Regions from separate parts of the Virgibacillus salexigens genome, predicted to be linked through region 2. Evidence: riboswitches for the same ligand, from Rfam matches in the RefSeq annotation. Region 2 holds a riboswitch; each other region holds the start of a gene.

Region 1 (6,562 bases), 220 kb from region 2:
ACTTTGGAGCACACCAGTAAATAAGGCAAATACAAATGGAAATCCAAGCCAGGTTTGAATCATAATCAATGCTACCTTTGCCCAAAATGGATCGGAAAGCCAAGGAATCATGGTTTCAAATTGACTTAGTATATCTCGATTAATTGCACCAAAAGTAGGATTAAATAAAGCAGAAAAGATTAAAATCGATACAAATGCTGGTACCGCCCATGGTAGAATTAAAATAGTCCGAATCGTTCGTTTAAATTTAATTCGTTTATCATTAACTAATAATGCTAGAAACAATCCTAAAATAATTTGAAAAGACGTTGCCACTACTGTCCAAACTACAGTCCAAGTAAATACGCTCAAAAATGTATCTTTCCAAATACCCACATTAGCTAAATCTACAAAGTTATTCAACCCAACCCAGCTCAATAAATGACGTGGTGGAGCATTGTATTGATTGTAATCAGTAAATGCCAAAGCTAGCATAAACATTAAAGGTACAACTACGATAAATAAAAGCATCAATAAACCAGGCAGAATCATAAAATATGGAAAACCATTGTTATAAAAGGCAGCCATACCTTGAATTAAAGTTGGATTTGATCTATGATTCTCCCTAGCAATTGCATCTGATCTAGCATCTTTCAAATTATAAAGATAGATTGCAATACCAAACCCTAAAATGATGAGTGAAATTAACCCTTGTATAAGTAATTGAATCGAATGATGGTCACGCGGAATAGTTCCTAGTGTGAATAATCCCCATATTCCAATATCAATATAGTTCCATGTTGTAATTAAGAATGAAACCGTCACAATCAATAAGCTAATACCTTTCAAAAAACGACGATTATAAAATTGTCCTAATCCTGGAATAATTGATAAAATCGTAGCAATATTACGAGGTTTTTTTATCCAGGCACTGCCACTATTATGATTTGTTGCCATTCCAGTATCCTCCTATATTTCCCGAATCACTTGATCATTCTAAAATGATCAAGTGAAACATTTATGGTGAGTTATCTCCCCATAGATTGTTCCTAATTTGCTCCAGAAGCGTCTATTTGACCCTGAATGGTTTCAACAGCTTCATCAAGGACATCTTTCACTGGTTCTCCTTTAGAAATAAAATTTAATGCATCGTTGATCGGATCCCAAACTTGCTGCATTGCAGGAACACTTGGCATTGGCTCTCCAAACTTTGTTTGTTCTGCAAATGCAGAAAAGATCGGATCCTCCGCAATAGCTGGATCCTCCATTGCATCATCACGGGCTGGGATTTCCCCAGCAATATCGTAATATGTCATAGAGTTTTCATAGTTTGTAATATATGCCATTAAATGCTCAGCCCACTCTTTGTTGTCTGAGTAATACGACAACATATATGATTTAACTCCTACAAATGATTTCGGGTTTTCTCCATTGTCCAAAATAGGTAATGGAACTGCACCGAGGTCGTTGCCTAGCGCCTCCGAGTATTCTCTTACCATCCAAGGCCCATTGATAACCGTTGACACTTTTCCTTCTTGAAATAATCCATTCATAATATCTGGAGTTAAATCTTGAGGAATATAGTTGTTATCGAACCATTTCTGAACAAGTTGACCACCCTCTACAGAACCTTCATTAGCTAATCCAATATCTGAAATATCATAGTTTCCATCTTCATTTGCAAACACATATGCTCCATTCCCAGAAAAGAAAGGATAAACAAAATAAAAATTAGCTGCTTCCATTAAAAATCCAAATTGGTCTTTGCTTGTATCTGTATCTCTCTCTGCAATTGACATAACATCTTGTATCGTTTCCGGAGTTTTTTCTACTAACGATTTATTATAATACATCGCATACGTTTCAATGACGGCAGGATATCCCCAATATTCATCTTCAAATTGAACTGCTTGCAGTGCGGTATCAGTGTAACCGCTTTCTTTATTTCCAAAGTTAACTGGATCTACTAATCCTCTAAGTACTAGATCACCAATTCGATCATGTGGTTGAAAAATAATGTCTGGACCATTCCCTGCAGGTCCTTCCACATCAAGCTTTTCCACTTGTTCCAGCATATCCACAGGAACCATATCTACCTTAATCCCGGTTTCCTCTGTGTATTTATTTGTAATTTGTTGAACTGCTTCTTGCTGTTTTTCCTCGGCATTTACCCAAAGTTTAAGAGAATCTGGCTTCTCCGGCATTTCATCCCCTGCTGCTTTCCCTTCATTGGTAGAATTTTCTTTTGGTTCGGTATTATCTGGACCACATGCAATTAAAATCACAGCTACCAATACCATTGTTAATGAATAAATCAAGCTCTTTTTCACTTGTACCCCTCCCATGATTTAATAGAGAACTGCATAAATAATGAAAACGTTTGCGCAATCATTATAACTTAATTATACATATTTCCCTAAAAATTACAACTCCATTTTAGAAACTTCTAATTATTTAATTAATAACTAATAAAACGCTTACATTATCATAGCATTAATGCTATGATAATTATAAACATTGGTAATGTATTTAAAAATTAATTAGTATTTAGCGCAAACGATTGTACAGAGGGAGGTAAAAAATGAATAAAGAAGCAATCTATCATCGTCCAAAAGATAATTTTGCGTATGCCTATGATAATGAGACCCTTCATTTAGTACTACGGACCAAAAAAAATGATCTAGAAATGGTGGAACTTGTATTTGGTGATCCTTATGATTGGATAGATAATCAGTGGCAGAGCGTGTCAAAACACATGAAAAAAACCGGTACAACAAGCTTACATGACTATTGGTTTATTGCTGTGAAACCGAATTATCGTAGAATGCGCTATGCGTTTATTTGCTCGAATGAACACGAATCTTGTATTTATAGTGAAGGTGGAATATTTGCAAGTTTCCCCTCGGATATTGCTAATTATTTTTGTTTTCCTTACTTAAGCTCCATTGATGTATTTAATGCACCAGATTGGGTGAAAGATACGGTATGGTACCAACTATTTCCTGAACGATTTGCTAATGGTAATGAACAGTTAAATCCAAAAGGCAGTTTGCCATGGGGCTCTGCAGATCCAACACCTACTAATTTCTTTGGGGGAGACTTGGAAGGAATTATTCAACACCTCGATTACCTTGTCGATTTAGGAATCAATGGGATATACCTAACCCCTATCTTCAAGGCATATTCCAATCATAAATACGATACGATCGATTACATGGAAATTGATCCACAATTTGGAGATAAAGCTACATTTCGTCTATTTGTCCAAGAATGCCATCAACGAGGAATCAAAGTAATGCTAGATGCTGTCTTTAATCATAGTGGATATTATTTCCCACCTTTTCAAGATGTGTTGAAAAATCAAGAAGTGTCTATCTATAAAGATTGGTTTCATATTTGGAATTTCCCTATAGTAACCAAACCACGTCCGAATTACGATACATTTGCATTTGTGCCTACAATGCCTAAATTAAATACGAAGAATAAGGAAGTCAGAGACTATTTATTAAAGGTCGCAACATATTGGGTAGAAACATTTGATATCGATGGCTGGCGATTAGATGTTGCAAATGAAGTGGATCACCATTTCTGGAGAATGTTTCGACAAGCCGTCAAAGAAGTGAAATCAGATGTTTATATTCTAGGTGAAATCTGGCATGACTCTATGCCATGGCTACACGGTGACCAGTTTGATGCCGTTATGAATTACCCATTTACTAATGGAGCGATTGACTTTTTTGCTAAACAAAACATGAATGCTGCTACATTCACCGAGACCATCACTAGTGTTTTACATATGTATCCACAAAATGTGAATGAAGTCGCTTTTAATCTATTGGATAGTCATGATACCCCACGCATCTTAACTTTAGCAAATGACAATGAAGCCCGTGTAAAGCTATTGTACCTTTTTCAATTATCCTTTGTTGGAACACCTTGTATTTATTATGGTGATGAAATAGGAATGGCTGGTGATACAGATCCAGGGTGTCGTGCATGTATGCAGTGGAACCCTAACCAGCAAAAACAAGAACTGTATCGATTTGTCCAGTCTCTTATTCATTTACGCAAGACAAATCCACTTTTTGGTAACCATAGTGACATTCAATTTCTCCAATCGAATGATGCAAGCAACACCATTGTATATGAGAAAAACGACGGACATCATCGGCTCGTCTTCTTTCTTAATGCGGGTGAAAAAGAGGCAAACATAACTAGAGATATCCTACGTATAAGCAGTTGTAAATATCTAACTGAATGGCATATTCAAAACCAGCAAGCAAGGAAATATAGAATTGATGAATTACCAACTTCAATTACGGTACCCCCTCTTCATTTCCGTATTTTTGAAATTGTATAAACTTAAATTAAAAAAATACTTTTTTGGGAATTTCGAAAATTATCTTGACAGCCACATTCGTTTCTAAGATAATGAGTACAATCAAAATTTCATATTAACCTATCAAGAGTCAGGGGAGGAAACTGGTCCATTGATCCTGCGGCAACCATACTCTATTTGTTATTCCGAGTAAAGGTGCTAAATCCAGCAAACGAAACTTGTTTGAAAGATGGGAATTGTTTAGTAAACAATAATCAAACCTCTTTCAATCGAAAGAGGTTTTTACTTTTTTACTTGATAGGTAATGTTAACAAATTAAAGGAGGAATGGGATGGCTCGAATCGACGACAAGAAAATCAATGACATTACTGAAGCTCTAGAGAAGATTGAATTCGGATCATTAGCAATTACGATACATGAAGGAGAAATTACGCAGATTGACACAACGGAAAAGAAACGGTACCCGTTACAATCAAAACGAAAAAAACATGTAAACGGGTAACGACGTGCTTATTGGAACACCAAAAGCACAGTTAAAGATTATTTACAAGGGAAACCGAATAAACGATTAACATGCTAATTAGACGACTAAAGGCATCCATTGAAATTAAGGTATTTGTATTTCCTTTATTAATTTGGATGCCTTTTTTTAACTTTCATATGGAAAGGAGACGTAACATGGACTTGTTAGCCGAATTAGATAAACGAATCTTAATCGGCGATGGTGCAATGGGAACTTTACTTTATTCCTATGGGGTCGATCATTGTTTTGAAGCATTAAATCTTTCTCATCAAGAACAAATTGCACATATTCATGAATCTTACATTCATGCAGGTGCTGATCTTATTCAAACTAATACATATGGGGCAAACTATATGAAGCTCGCAAGATATGGTCTTGAAGATCAAGTAAAAAAGATAAATACCGAAGCCATAAAAATTGCGAAACAAGCTGCAAATGAAGAAACTTTTGTTCTTGGCACTATCGGTGGTATTCACGGCACACAAACGCTGCAAGCCAAAACAGATGAAATCAAAAGAAGTTTTCGAGAACAGTTGTACTGCCAATTATTAGAAGGTGTAGATGGACTTATCTTAGAGACCTATTATGATCTTGAAGAATTAATTACTGTTTTAGAGATTGCAAGAGACGAAACAAATCTTCCAATTATTGCAAATGTATCAATGCACGAACCTGGTATCTTACAAAATGGGATACTTCTACCCGATGCACTAAAGCGATTAGAGAATACTGGCGCGGATATCGTGGGGATTAACTGTCGACTTGGCCCATTTCATATGCTTGAATCACTGAAAGATGTCCCATTACTAGATAAAGCATTTTTAGCAGCTTATCCAAACGCTAGTTTACCAGCTTATCGTGACGGCAAATTAATCTACGAAGATGAACCGAACTATTTCAAAAACTGTGCGACCGATTTTCGCAACGAAGGCATTCGCTTACTAGGTGGGTGTTGTGGAACTACCCCAGCCCATATAAAAGCAGCAGCTGATGCCATCAAACATACAAAGCCAATTAAGGAAAAGATTGTACCAGTTAAGCCACGCCCCATTAAGGTCAGCGAACAGAAAGAACAATCAGAGTCAGGTCTAATTGATATTGTTCAACAACGACATGCTGTAATTGTTGAATTCGATGCACCAAAACATTTAGATACATCCGAGTACTTAAATGGGATTAACGCCTTGAACGATGTAGGGGTAGATGCGATCACATTAGCGGATAATTCGCTAGCTACACCACGAATTAGTAATATTGCTGTAGCAGCAAAAATCCAACAAGAAATTGGGGTAAGGCCGCTAGTGCACTTAACCTGCCGAGATCGCAATCTCATTGGACTGCAATCGCATCTTATGGGATTACATACCTTAGGAATCCATGAAATACTTGCTATTACTGGGGACCCTACTAAAATCGGGGATTTTCCTGGAGCAACTTCCGTTTTTGATGTTACGTCATTCGATTTAATAAAATTAATCAAACAATTTAACCAAGGGATATCGTTGTCTGGAAAATCCCTAAAGAAACCAACAAACTTTCAAGTTGGTGCTGCATTTAATCCGAATGTAGCCCACATAGATAAAGCGGTAAAACGAATGGAACGAAAAATGGAACGTGGAGCGGATTATTTTTTAACACAACCTGTTTATAGCAAAGAGACGATTGTTGCGTTGGCTAACAAAACCAAACATATTGATAAACCGATATTCATTGGGATTATG
Region 2 (6,562 bases):
GCCCAATCCACCGTTGCATCACGGTAAGCTACGCCACGACGATTATTATAAGCAGTCGTACCTTGAGCAAAATTATCCACTGCTCCGAATGAAATTTTTGCATTATCTTGTGCAATCACTTCGGTTACAACGTTCGCAACAGTTGCTTCTTGTTCATTGTGCGAGATATAGTTTTCCACATAAGTTAATGAACTACCTTCATCCGCTACAACAAGAACATGGTTAAACAGTGCTAGCTCTGGGTCTTCTTGCCAAAAAATCGTCTGTAATGGAACCTCCACTTCAACATTTTTTGGTACATATACAAAGACACCGCCGTTCATTAAAGCAGCATGTAATGCAGTCAAACGATGCTCATCAATCGAAACTGCATCTTTCATGTAATAACGCTTTACTAAATCACCATGTTTTTCTAAAGCTGTGAAAATATCCGTAAAGATTACTCCTTTGCCTTGGAGGTCTTTACTTAATGTACTGTACGCAACAGAGTGATTTCGTTGAATTAGAAGATTCTCAGGTAGATTATCCTGATCAAGAAATTCTTGTAATTCACTTGGTAACTCACTCAGCGACTGAATAGCATCACCAGGGGCTGTATGTTTGAATTGGCTAAAGTTCCACTTACCGATCTTTGTTTTATCAGGTTTGGGTAATTCAAGAGCATCAGCTTGTTCTAGTGCTTGGAAGCGTAATTCACGCATCCATTCTGGTTCATTTCTTTCTTTCGAAAACTGATCAATATATTCTTTATCGTATGGCAGTTTTGTTTCCACAGTCATATTACCCCTCCTTACCATTACGCATTTTGCTCGATAGTTTCGTCTTCAATACCTAATTCTTCCTTAATCCATTCATAACCTTCCGATTCAAGGCGTTGTGCAAGTTCAGGACCACCCGACTTAACCACACGGCCTTGCATCATTACATGTACTTTATCAGGCGTAATGTAGTTAAGTAAGCGTTGATAGTGGGTAATGATTAAGCAACCAAAGTTTTCATCACGTAGTTTATTGATTCCTTTAGATACAACTTTTAAAGCGTCAATATCTAGTCCAGAATCAATTTCATCTAAAATCGCAATCTCTGGTTTCAATAGCATGAGCTGAAGGATTTCGTTACGTTTTTTCTCACCGCCGGAGAATCCTTCATTTAAGTATCGTTGGGCCATGTTTTTATCAATTTCAAGATAGTCTAAGACATTATCCATTTCTTTAATGAAGTTCATTAGTGAAATTTCATTACCTTCACCACGACGAGCATTCATGGAAGAACGAAGGAAGTCTGAAGTTGTAACACCACTAATTTCACTTGGATATTGCATAGCTAAAAATAAACCTGCACGTGCACGTTCATCAACTTCCATTTCCAATACATCTTCACCATCTAAAAGAACCGATCCTTCGGTAATTTCATACTTAGGATGCCCCATAATTGCAGAAGCCAAGGTAGATTTCCCTGTACCATTTGGTCCCATTACTGCGTGGAATTCTCCACCTTTTATAGTAAGGTCTACACCTTTAAGTATCTCTTTATCTTCAATTGAGACATGTAAGTTTTTAATTTCTAATGTTGATCCTGCCATATTGATACCTCCAAATACAAATAGTTTTATTGTTACTCTGTAAGGAATGTAAGATTCATTCTCACTTTATTCTCATTACAATCTTAAATCATTTCGAATTTATTATCAACTCTTTTAAACAGAGACCTTGAAGTATGGAAAATCCTTTGTTTATAGGATATCATGCCACCATGATAAAGTTCAAAATAAAAAGGTGCGAATACGCATTGTATTCGCACCTTTTTTCGTTATCATATATAGTTAATAATTATTCTTCACTTTTTCATATGCCCTTCATATTCAGCAGCAAAATGCTTACACTTCTCATGCTCTTGTTGACGCTTTTTCTCAATTGCTAGGCGTTTATCTAATTTTCTTTCGTATTCAGCAAAACCAATGTGATGGGTTTGCTGCATTGCCTTTTCCATTTCTGAAGTGTAATTCATGTCTATTCCACTATTAATAGGGAATCATCCTTTCTTGTTTTTGACACTAATAAGCGTATCACAAGTTTATTTCCCTAAACAAAGTGAATTAAAACGCATTTATCCATTTATATAATAAATTTTCCTCTATAACTTTGCTGAAAAAATTCTGTTCCGCTTTTTACGATCATATCCTTCATTATTCTCCCAATTACAAAATTGTTTAAAAATTAAGGCTATCCCCTTAAAAAGAGATAGCCTTTGTCCATCATTATTTTTGATTCCCACTTACCGGTACAACTGCACCACCATATTCCTCTTCCATAAATTGCTGTATTTCATCTGAATGTAATACTTCCACTAGTTTATTTAATGCTTCATTATCTTTATTCTCTGCTTTCACTGCAACTACATTCACATATGGAGAATCTTCATCTTCTACCATTAATGAATCCTCTAGCGGATTTAAGCCAGCCCCAATTGCATAGTTTGTATTAATCACAACTAATGCATTCTCATCTGATTCATAAAAATCAGGAAGCATTGCTGGACCATAATCTGGCGAAAACTTCAGGTTCTTCGGATTTTCCGTAATATCATCAATGGTTGCTTCTGCTTTCTTTACATTTTCATCTAATTTTATTAAGCCATTTTTCTCAAATAAAGATAGTACCCGGCCATGATCTGCTACGGCATTACTCATTACAACTTCTGTTCCTTCAGGAATAGCTTCTAAGCTAGAAATCCCTTTCGAATAAACACCCATTGGCTCAATGTGAATCCCATCAATATAATCTAAATCATATCCTGTATCTTCAATTGTTTGTTCCAGATAAGGAATATGCTGAAAATAATTGGCATCAATTTCGCCATTTGCTAAGTCATCATTAGGAAGAACATAATCCTCATATTCTTCAATTTCAAGCGTAATTCCTTGTTCTTCAAGGATTGGCTTGGCTTGTTCAAGAATTTCTGCATGAGGAACGCTTGAAGCGCCTACTTTTATTGTATTTGGATCTGAAGAACCTTCTTCTCCTCCACATGCAGCTAAGATAATACCTAAACTAATAAAAAGTACGATTGAAGTAATTAGTTTTTTCATTGTTTTCGCTCCTCTTGCTTGTCTTATTTTTCTAACGCTTATCTAATTTTCGTGTAATAAAGTCCCCAAGGAATTGGAAGATAAATACGATAACCACAATAATAACGGAACAGATGAGTACGACATCAAAATCTCTTCGTTGGAAACCAGAATAATATGCATAACTTCCTAACCCACCTGCACCTATTGCTCCAGCCATAGCTGTGTACCCGATTAATGCAATTGCTGTTACCGTAATTCCCGAGATTAATGCTGGCATGGATTCTGGTAACAACACCTTAAAGATGATAGTACTTGTTTTGGCTCCCATTGCTTTGGCAGCTTCTACAACCCCTTTATCAACTTCACGTAAAGCAATTTCCACTAGCCTTGCATAGAATGGCGCAGAACCAATAATTAATGCCGGCAAAGCAGCCTTTGGCCCACGTATGGTACCCATTAAAAACTCTGTAAATGGAAATAACAATAAAATTAATATGATAAATGGAATCGCGCGAAAGATATTAACAAACGATGCTGTTGTAACGTTCAGTACTTTATTTTGCCACATACCGCCATTTCTAGTAAGGAATAATAATAAACCTAATAATATTCCAAATACGAAAGTTCCAATTAAAGCAATAATTGTCATATAAAATGTTTCATATGTTGCCGTCGTTAAGTCTTCTAATTTAAGATTTGGAAATAATTCAGTCAGCATCACGGACAACCTCCAATTCTACCGAGGTTTGTTCACGAATAAACGTAATCGCTTGGGTGACATCATCCTGATTACCACCCATTTGGATGAACAATGTGCCATAAGCCCCTGCCTGAGTTTGTGTGATTTTCCCCTGCAATATACTCACATCTACCTGATATGTTTTAATAATTTGGCTGATCAAAGCATCGTTGGTTGTTTCCCCAACAAAATGAAGCCTAATAATTTTCCCTTGCTCGTTGTTTTTAATTAATTGGTTAATATCATTATCTTCCTCGTCAGATCCCATTACCTGCTTCACAAATTTTTTGGTAACCGACTGCTGTGGATGCAAGAATACATCTAAGACATTTCCTTGTTCAACCACTTTCCCATTTTCCATCACTGCCACTTGATTGCATATTTTGCGAATGACATGCATCTCATGGGTAATTAAAATGATCGTTAGACCTAATTGTCGGTTAATATCCACTAATAAATCCAAAATCGCATTTGTTGTTTCTGGATCTAAAGCCGAAGTTGCTTCATCACATAATAGAACAGATGGTTTATTAGCTAATGCACGCGCAATTCCAACACGTTGTTTTTGGCCGCCGCTTAATTGTGAAGGATAGGACTGTTCTTTTCCTGAAAGCCCAACTAAATCAATTAATGAATGTACACGCTCTAAACGTTCTTCTTTCGATACACCTGCTATTTCTAATGGAAATGCAATATTCTCTTCCACCGTACGTGACCATAACAGATTAAAATGCTGAAAAATCATACCAATATCTTGTCTAGCTATTCTAAGATCCTTTTTATTCAATGCTGTCACGACTTGATCGTTAATAACTACTCGTCCATTCGTTGGTTCCTCTAAGCGATTGAGTAATCGAACGAAAGTACTTTTACCAGCACCGCTATAACCGATAACACCAAAGATATCTCCTTGATCAATCGAAAGGGTCAAATTATCGACGGCTGTTGTGTCTGTCTTGTTTGATGTAAAAATCTTACTCAAACCCTCTATCGATATCACATGTCTTCCTCCTTCATTTCAAACTATCTATTATTGTACCCTATAAAATAAATAAAAACGCCTTTCTGTAAGAGAACAGAAAGACGTTTGAAATTCGTCATTTCGTCCTCTCATCTGTCAAAGCTATGCTTCGCAGGAATTAGCACCTTTCGAATAAACTTCGTCGAAGGTTGCCGCGGTTTCATAGGGCCAGTCCCTCCACCGCTCAAGATAAGAGTAAAGAATCTATTTATTTTCGATAAACTAAATGTTAGCATGCCGTTATACCCATGTCAATGACTTTTCACTTATTTGTTTGCAAACATTTCAGGTTTGTAAGTTAGTAAAAAGTTATAGATGTTCGGAATATCTTTGAAAGCATAAACCTTTTCTATAATTTCACCATCTCTTTTTATACATAAACAAGGCACACTCTCAATTTGATGTTCTTGCATAAACTCTGGATGGAGGGATGCATTCATTTCATAAAAAATGTCTTCTTGATGCACCGACTCTATTTTTGAAAGCATCGTCCTTGCAAGATTACATGTTCCACAAAAAGGGGTAAAAATATAAAGCAGATAGTTATCCTGTTTCAGCTGATCATTCGTAATTAATTGCAAAATATCACCTTACTATATGAAATTTAAATCAAAAAGATCGGATTAACAGCGATCCGTTTGCTCACTAATGTTTGAGCAAGTATATTTTCAGGTGTTGTAGCTACTTCTCGGTATTCACTACTAATATAAATATGGTTAGCATGTGGTAATTCTCTAGCCAATTGTTTGCGTAACTTTATTCCAGATTCATCTTCATCCACTAGGATATAAACGTCTTTATAATCAAGTGCATAATCTTCTAAAAGTTGATCAAAACGTTCTACACCTAAAGTTCCATTTGTACAAATGATGGTTAGGTCTTCAGAAATCACCTTTTTAATCTGTTTCTTATCTGTCAATCCTTCTACAATGATTATTTTTTCTAATTCATCCGTTATCATCACATAGCACTCCTCAGAAAATCAAGCGACAGGTTTTCATATATTATATGATGAAAAACTGTTATTTAGTGATTGTTTTCATAATAAATGTACAAGTTCTGCTCTGAATAGAATCATTTTCTTCATTGTAAAAACAAGGCTGATTGCAATTGAATTGCATATCAGCCATTACTGTAACTAAATTTAATTAATCCTCGCTTATTATTTCTCCATAACCATCAGCAGATAATAATTCGTCTAACTCTGATTTTTGGCTTGGTTCTACTACTACCATCCAAGCTTTTTCGTAAGGTGACTCATTTACATATTCCGGGTTGTCCTCCAATTCTTCATTCACTTCGACAACCTTGCCACTAATGGGAGCATATAATTCTGAAACGGTTTTAACAGACTCTACACTTCCAAAGGGTTCATTGATCTCTAATTCATCACCTGGTTCAGGGAGTTCAACAAAAACAATATCTCCTAGTTCATCTTGGGCAAAATCCGTAATACCAATACGTACATTGCCATCCTCTTTTTTTACCCATTCATGTTCTTTTGTGTAAAATAATTCCTTTGGTAAGCTCAAAACAATCCCCTCCAATATATCATTCCACTTTCACTATACAAGTTTCCATGACATTTATCCAGCATTTCTTTTTAAATTTTTATAGCCAGTGATCTTGAAACAATTCTTCTTTAAAACCAACCGTTACTTTAGAGCCATCTGTAACAATTGGACGTTTTATTAACATCCCATCCGATGCAAGAATTTCTGCTATTTGTTCA
Region 3 (6,562 bases), on a different contig from region 2:
TTATTTTTCTATCATAACTGGTGTTACGTTTTGTGTCAACAAAAGAATTCAAGCCGTATTTGCATAGCTTTTTTTTATTCGGACATGCTATACCTATTCTTAACTTTAGGAGGTTTTGGTATGTCTGAGGAAAATAAGAATCGAAACAAAGATAAAGGTAAACAAAATAATCGAAATAAGCATAATAAACAACGTGGTGATGTTGAATTTGCAAGTGAGAATGAATTTAATAATAAGACGAATGAACAAAAGCATAAAGATTAATATTTATCACCTGTTTTCTATGTAAGTTGAACAAGTTGTCGAGTACAGTTTAATAGGCTCGGCAACTTTTTTGTATTCTATTGACAAACAAGCAACTGCATGATAAGCAAAGCTCACCTTTTGTCATTCAATAAGCATATTCATATCCTTATTCTTTATAATAAAGTAAACTCAAGGTGTTTCATTCAATTAACCATACTATCTTTTTAAAGGAGACTGTAATGAAACAAGTATATAGTGATGTTATTCAATTTCGCGGATCACACTATGATTACGGTGTTTACCAAGGGAAATTGCTTAAGCAATCTCCCATTTTGCACAATCGTAAAATCCAATGGGAATCCCAAAAATTTCGGCATTTTATTGTTGATATAAATACGGTTAAACAAATGTTACATCATTTCGCCCCTGGTATTTGGGAGGAATTAAAAGGTCTAGCAGATGCTTTATCAATGAAAATGGAAGATGCGATCCAAGATTTTGGAGGCTATTATTTAGAATACGGCAGGAGTGGCTGCTCCATATACACGGGTTCTCATTATCTGGTTCGAAATTATGATAACGACCCTTCTTCTTATGAAGGACGATACGCTATCTACCAGCCTACAGATCATGGCTTTGCTACAATTGGGCCGACAATGCAAATTACAGGAAGAACAGATGGAATGAATGAGAAAGGACTTGCAATGGGGTATAACTTTATAAACCGTAAAAAATCACAAGATGGTTTCCTATGTAATATGATTGGTAGAATCGTATTAGAAAATTGCGCAACGATCGGAGATGCGATCTCATTACTAAAAGAAATTCCCCATCGCCATTCATTTAGTTATTGTGTCATTGACCGCAACAGGCAATCAATTATTATTGAAGCATCACCTCGGTCAATCGCTCTGCAAAAATCCAATATATGTACCAACCATTTTGAACAACTAACGGATGAAAACCGATATCGTATGGATGATTCTTTCCAAAGGTATCAAGCAATACAAACGCTTCAAGCTGATGCAATAAAACCTTATCATGCTTTCCGAATGTTAAACGATACCGATAAAGGAGTTTTTTCCAAAAAGTATGGTGCTTGGGCGGGAACATTGCATACCGCTATGTACTTTCCAGAGGTAAGAAAAGCATGGTTTGCTTTAGGTGGAGATCGCAAACCACTCATTTTTAATTTAGAAAATTGGGTGCAAGGAGCTGATATACATGCGAAGCAATTGAAAGGTCAATTAGAAACTACACACGCATTTGTCAATATGGATTACTTATAAATCCTCCTATCAAGGTCGAATATATTGTTCTAAACAACATAATGTATAAAGATACCTATCTAATAAGGAGAGGTGATTCTATATGAATCAGTTACCCGTAATCGACCTTGGATTAATGACTGAACACTTGACTGCTCATAAAGGTGCGTTACATAAGTTACAAGACTATAATAACTTGGCAACAGATCAAATATTAAAAGATATACTTGTAATGCAATCCTCTGTGTTATACAATCATGTGCTAGTTATGTTAGCTTTAATTAACCCTTACCAAACGCAACTAGTGGAACTGCCCCCTTTACCAAGTGAAGCCGATGTTATTTCTCAAAAATTACATGCTATGTCGCCCACAGCTTTGAATGAAACGAATCAATGGATCGCTATGGAATCACATACTTCTGCTAAAAACATGTCAAATACAAATTATTTGTCTGCATTAATGATGAAAAATGATAATGTACGACATATACATGTCCAGATGGCGCTACAGCAACTTACCATTCAGGATAACTATGAAGAATACATGATACAGATGGGGTGGTCGTTCTTCCCAGTAGCTTCGTTTGAAGAACAGCTCAAATCCTATAACTACTTCCTACAATTATTTTAGAAGTAAACGGGAGAGAAAAAGCATCTAGCTAAAAAATCGACTGTACCTTGTTCGTAAAATCAAAGCAAATAAAATAGGCATGACTCCTATGAACACCAAGAACCCGAGGATCCTTCACCTTAGCAGCAGATGTTCCACGAAGTACATGGCCTATTTCCGATATATAGAATAGAATGTTTATTCCGCTTTAATAATTAATTTTAGTTCCTCTCTTGTTTATATGAACTATTTAATACATTAACAACTTTTTTAAAGTTTAACGGATCAAATGAATGCTTGAAATCTCCCTTTATTCTTAAAGACCTGCCAAAATGATATTGACCTGCTTGTACTTGCTTATGAATAGGTTCCAGATTAGAAGGTGTCAAGCCTCCCCCTGGCATGATTTCAGGACCTTGTAATTGGTTTGCAAGGTTAACTAATGATTCCAAATTATTTTGACCGGCTTGGCAATTTTCCTTTCCACCAGATGTTAAAATTCTTTTTACATGTTGTTTATATTGGGTTAATGTGTAATAGGCGTTCACTTGATCTTCGACTTCATCAAATGCACGATGAAAGGTAATATCTATATTCGGTGCTGCTTGTATTATTTGATCTAGAATTGCAGTATTGATTTTATAATCAGCTGTTACAGCCCCAAACACGATTCTTAATCCCCCTAGTTTAGCAAGCTGTCTTATATCTTCGATGATAATCTCTAAATCAGAAGAGGTATAATTAAAATGATAGCTATGCGGGCGGATCATAATTTGAACTGGAATAGATACGTTCTTTAGTACGTGTTTGATTGTACCATAACTGGGTGTCAAACCACCTTCACTTATAGCTGTTACGAGTTCTAATCGATTAGCACCAAAATTTTCAGCATGTATTGCTTCCTCACCGTTTTGAACAATCACTTCTAACATCAATCTCTCCAACCTTTTCTAAGTATATTTGAAAAATAGCAATCCCTTTTCCTCTGTTATCTTATCATGATTCTTATTCCTAATAAATGCTACAAGCAACCTTGACAATTGCATTAAACCCATGTAATCTATTTTCAACAATTATATACTGTATTCTTATCCAGAGAGGTGGAGGGACTGGCCCTTTGAAGCCTCGGCAGCAGACTTTTAGTACTGTGCCAATTCCAGATGCAGCATAGCATAAAGATAAGAAGAGTTAAATCTATTGTACTGCAAAAACCCTCTTCTTAATCCGTGAGAAGAGGGTTTTTATTTGTTGAAATGAAGGGATGATTATACATGAAAAAAAGAAGTATAGAAACGGAGTTAGTACAATTGGGGAACAAAAGCGACGAAAAAACAGGAGCAGTAAATCCTCCGCTTTACCTATCTACAGCATTCCAGCATCAAGGTCTAGGTCAATCAACAGGTTATGATTATACAAGAACCAAAAACCCTACTCGATCCTTACTGGAAGAAGGCATAGCAAACTTAGAATCAGGTGATCATGGTTACGCCTGTAGTTCTGGTATGGCTGCAATTCAATTAGTATTTTCATTGTTTCGTGCTGGTGATGAATTACTAGTATTGGATGATGTTTACGGCGGAACTTATCGGTTGTTACAGCATTATGCAGAAGCTTACGATATTAAAACAACGTATACAAATTTAAAAGATGATACGGAAACTAAACAACGGATTTCACAAAAGACGAAAGCAATTTTTATCGAAACACCCACTAACCCTCTAATGCAAGAAATGGACATCGCGCATATTGCAAAAGTTGCACAACAATTCAACTTATTATTCATTGTTGATAATACTTTTTATACGCCATTATTACAACGTCCTCTTGAACTAGGAGCGGATATTGTTATTCATAGTGCAACCAAGTATATTGGAGGGCATAACGATGTGTTAGCTGGTTTAGTGATTGCAAAAGGGAAAGACCTATGTGAAAAACTCGCTAATTTCCATAATGCCTCAGGGGCAGTACTATCCCCTTTCGATTCTTGGTTACTGATAAGGGGGTTAAAAACATTAGCTTTACGTATTGAAAAACAGGAATCAAATGCCAAAGCAATGGTTTCCTTTTTAGAAGAACATCCAATGATTAATGATGTCTTATACCCTGGAAAAGGTGGTATGTTATCCTTCCGGCTTCACAATAGTGCGTGGGTTGATCACTTCTTGCAACAGCTTCAATTAATTATATTCGCGGAAAGTTTAGGAGGAGTAGAAAGCTTTATTACATACCCTGCGACCCAAACCCATGCAGATATTCCAAAAGAAGAACGGATAAAACGAGGTGTTGACGATCGCCTATTGCGTTTTTCTGTTGGTATTGAACAAGCAGACGAACTTATTGAAGATTTGCAGCAAGCACTTTATGCTGTACAAGCTTATGCGTAATTAGCTAAATCTGCTATAATACCTTTAAAGTAGTAAATAAGAGAGTAGGAACAACTATGATTCTCGTCATCGATAATTATGACTCATTTACATTTAACCTTGTTCAATATGTAAAACAACTTGATCATCAAGTAAAAGTTATACGAAATGATGCCATTACAATAGAAGAGATTAGACAATTACAGCCTTCAGCAATTCTCCTTTCACCTGGACCAGGAACACCAGATAATGCAGGGATTTGTTTAGACCTTGTACATTTTTTACATCAAGAGATCCCGATTATCGGGATTTGCTTAGGTCATCAAATTATTGCGCAAGCTTTTGGAGCAGCGATTCAAAAAGCGCAGCAACCGATGCACGGAAAGGTATCAGAGCTTTATCATGATAATCAAGGGATATTTACAAATTTAAATAATCCGCTTCGGGTTACTAGATACCATTCATTAATTGTCAATGATATCTCCCTCCCTAATTGTTTTGATATCAGTGCTACAACAATGGATGGTGAAATCATGGCTATTCGGCATAAACAATATTCGATTGAAGGCATACAAGCTCATCCAGAATCTATTCTGTCTGATCAAGGCTTATTATTATTGCAAAATTTTTTCGTAACGCATTCGCAAACATCCACATATCTGTCAGAAAAAATTGTTGCTAATACCTTGCAACCCTGATATAAACATAGATTGTATAAAAAGGAAGATACTACATGCAACCAAATAAAACCCAACCGTTCCTATTATTTGATTTTTTAACCGATTCCAGTAAGAAACATCCTTTACTATTCAAAGACCCAATAGCCATTATTGAAACTTCTACAGATACAGAGGTTATGTCTGCTTTACAATCTGTCCAAGCATATGTAGACGCTGGATATTATGCAGCTGGTTATCTTTCCTATGAAGCAGCACCTGCATTTGAATCAGCATTTCATGTGCATCAAACGTATAACATGCCATTGTTATGGTTTGGAATATTTAATAAACCTGTAGAGCAACCTGTAATAGAGACAGGAAATTACTTTATCGACGAATGGCAACCGACTACATCCGTTGAGGAATACCAAACTAACATAACCAAAATTAAAAACCATATTGAAGATGGGGGAACATATCAAGTAAACTATACCATCCGCTTAAAGAGTAACTTCTATGGTGATTCACTTGGCTACTATCAGCAGTTGAAACAAGCACAATCTGCCAATTACTCCGCATATTTAAACATTGGTTCGCATTCCATTTTATCTTCTTCACCAGAACTATTCTTTCATTTAAAGGATGGAAAAATCACAACAAAACCAATGAAGGGAACGATCAGAAGAGGGAGATCGCAGAAAGAAGATGCTGAACTAGCAAATTGGCTTCATCATTCTGAGAAAAATCGTGCAGAAAATGTAATGATCGTAGACTTACTGCGTAATGATCTAGGTGCCATTGCTAAACCTGGAAGTGTACAGGTACCACAGTTATTTACCATTGAACGGTACCCAACTGTTCTGCAAATGACCTCAACTGTTACTGCTATGGTAGAAGATGATATTGATATTGTTCCTATTTTCCAAGCGTTATTTCCATGTGGATCCATTACCGGAGCTCCAAAGATTAATACAACTAAAATAATTCATGACGTAGAATCCTCTTCACGAGATGTTTATTGTGGCACGATTGGTTATATTACCCCGGAGAAAGAAGCTGTATTTAATGTACCAATTCGTACTGTGCTAATAGATAATTCAACTGGGGATGCTACATATGGTGTCGGTGGTGGAATTACTTGGGATTCTAATTCAGAAGATGAATATGAAGAAACACTTACAAAAGCTCTTTTCTTGCAAATACAAGAATCTACGTTTGAATTACTTGAGACGATAAAATTATCGAATGGAACGTTCTTTTTATTAGATTATCATTTAGCTCGGATTCAATCCTCCGCTGCCTATTTTAACTTTACACTTGATATCAATGAATTAACCCAACAATTACAAAATATTGCTCAGACACATCTAAATGGAAGCTATAAAATACGCGTGCGCGTATCAAAAAACGGAGCCA

Evidence for each region. A riboswitch is a leader RNA that binds a small molecule or an ion and turns the genes downstream of it on or off. The one in region 2 is predicted to bind S-adenosylmethionine.
Region 1: linked by a shared signal. The riboswitch ahead of BN990_RS21830 (YezD family protein) and the one ahead of BN990_RS06895 (methionine ABC transporter ATP-binding protein) in region 2 are both predicted to bind S-adenosylmethionine.
Region 3: linked by a shared signal. The riboswitch ahead of BN990_RS13115 (methionine biosynthesis PLP-dependent protein) and the one ahead of BN990_RS06895 (methionine ABC transporter ATP-binding protein) in region 2 are both predicted to bind S-adenosylmethionine.

The regions. Positions count from the first base shown of each region.
Region 1 covers NZ_CCDP010000001.1:1,300,830-1,307,391, reverse strand. Annotated here, with positions in the region: gene BN990_RS05830 (carbohydrate ABC transporter permease) at 1-936, opposite strand, end outside; gene BN990_RS05825 (sugar ABC transporter substrate-binding protein) at 1,029-2,309, opposite strand; gene BN990_RS05820 (glycoside hydrolase family 13 protein) at 2,561-4,339, shown strand; SAM riboswitch class I at 4,436-4,554, shown strand; gene BN990_RS21830 (YezD family protein) at 4,650-4,820, shown strand; gene BN990_RS05815 (bifunctional homocysteine S-methyltransferase/methylenetetrahydrofolate reductase) at 4,997-6,562, shown strand, end outside.
Region 2 covers NZ_CCDP010000001.1:1,525,094-1,531,655, reverse strand. Annotated here, with positions in the region: gene sufD (Fe-S cluster assembly protein SufD) at 1-779, opposite strand, end outside; gene sufC (Fe-S cluster assembly ATPase SufC) at 797-1,582, opposite strand; gene BN990_RS22910 (hypothetical protein) at 1,837-2,007, opposite strand; gene BN990_RS06905 (MetQ/NlpA family ABC transporter substrate-binding protein) at 2,258-3,088, opposite strand; gene BN990_RS06900 (methionine ABC transporter permease) at 3,120-3,788, opposite strand; gene BN990_RS06895 (methionine ABC transporter ATP-binding protein) at 3,778-4,809, opposite strand; SAM riboswitch class I at 4,917-5,026, opposite strand; gene BN990_RS06890 (thioredoxin family protein) at 5,097-5,411, opposite strand; gene BN990_RS06885 (toprim domain-containing protein) at 5,435-5,791, opposite strand; gene gcvH (glycine cleavage system protein GcvH) at 5,979-6,362, opposite strand; gene BN990_RS06875 (arsenate reductase family protein) at 6,442-6,562, opposite strand, start outside.
Region 3 covers NZ_CCDP010000002.1:55,220-61,781, forward strand. Annotated here, with positions in the region: gene BN990_RS22940 (hypothetical protein) at 121-264, shown strand; gene BN990_RS13100 (C45 family autoproteolytic acyltransferase/hydolase) at 486-1,535, shown strand; gene BN990_RS13105 (spore coat protein) at 1,618-2,145, shown strand; gene BN990_RS13110 (copper homeostasis protein CutC) at 2,346-3,056, opposite strand; SAM riboswitch class I at 3,210-3,309, shown strand; gene BN990_RS13115 (methionine biosynthesis PLP-dependent protein) at 3,396-4,508, shown strand; gene BN990_RS13120 (anthranilate synthase component II) at 4,565-5,185, shown strand; gene pabB (aminodeoxychorismate synthase component I) at 5,221-6,562, shown strand, end outside.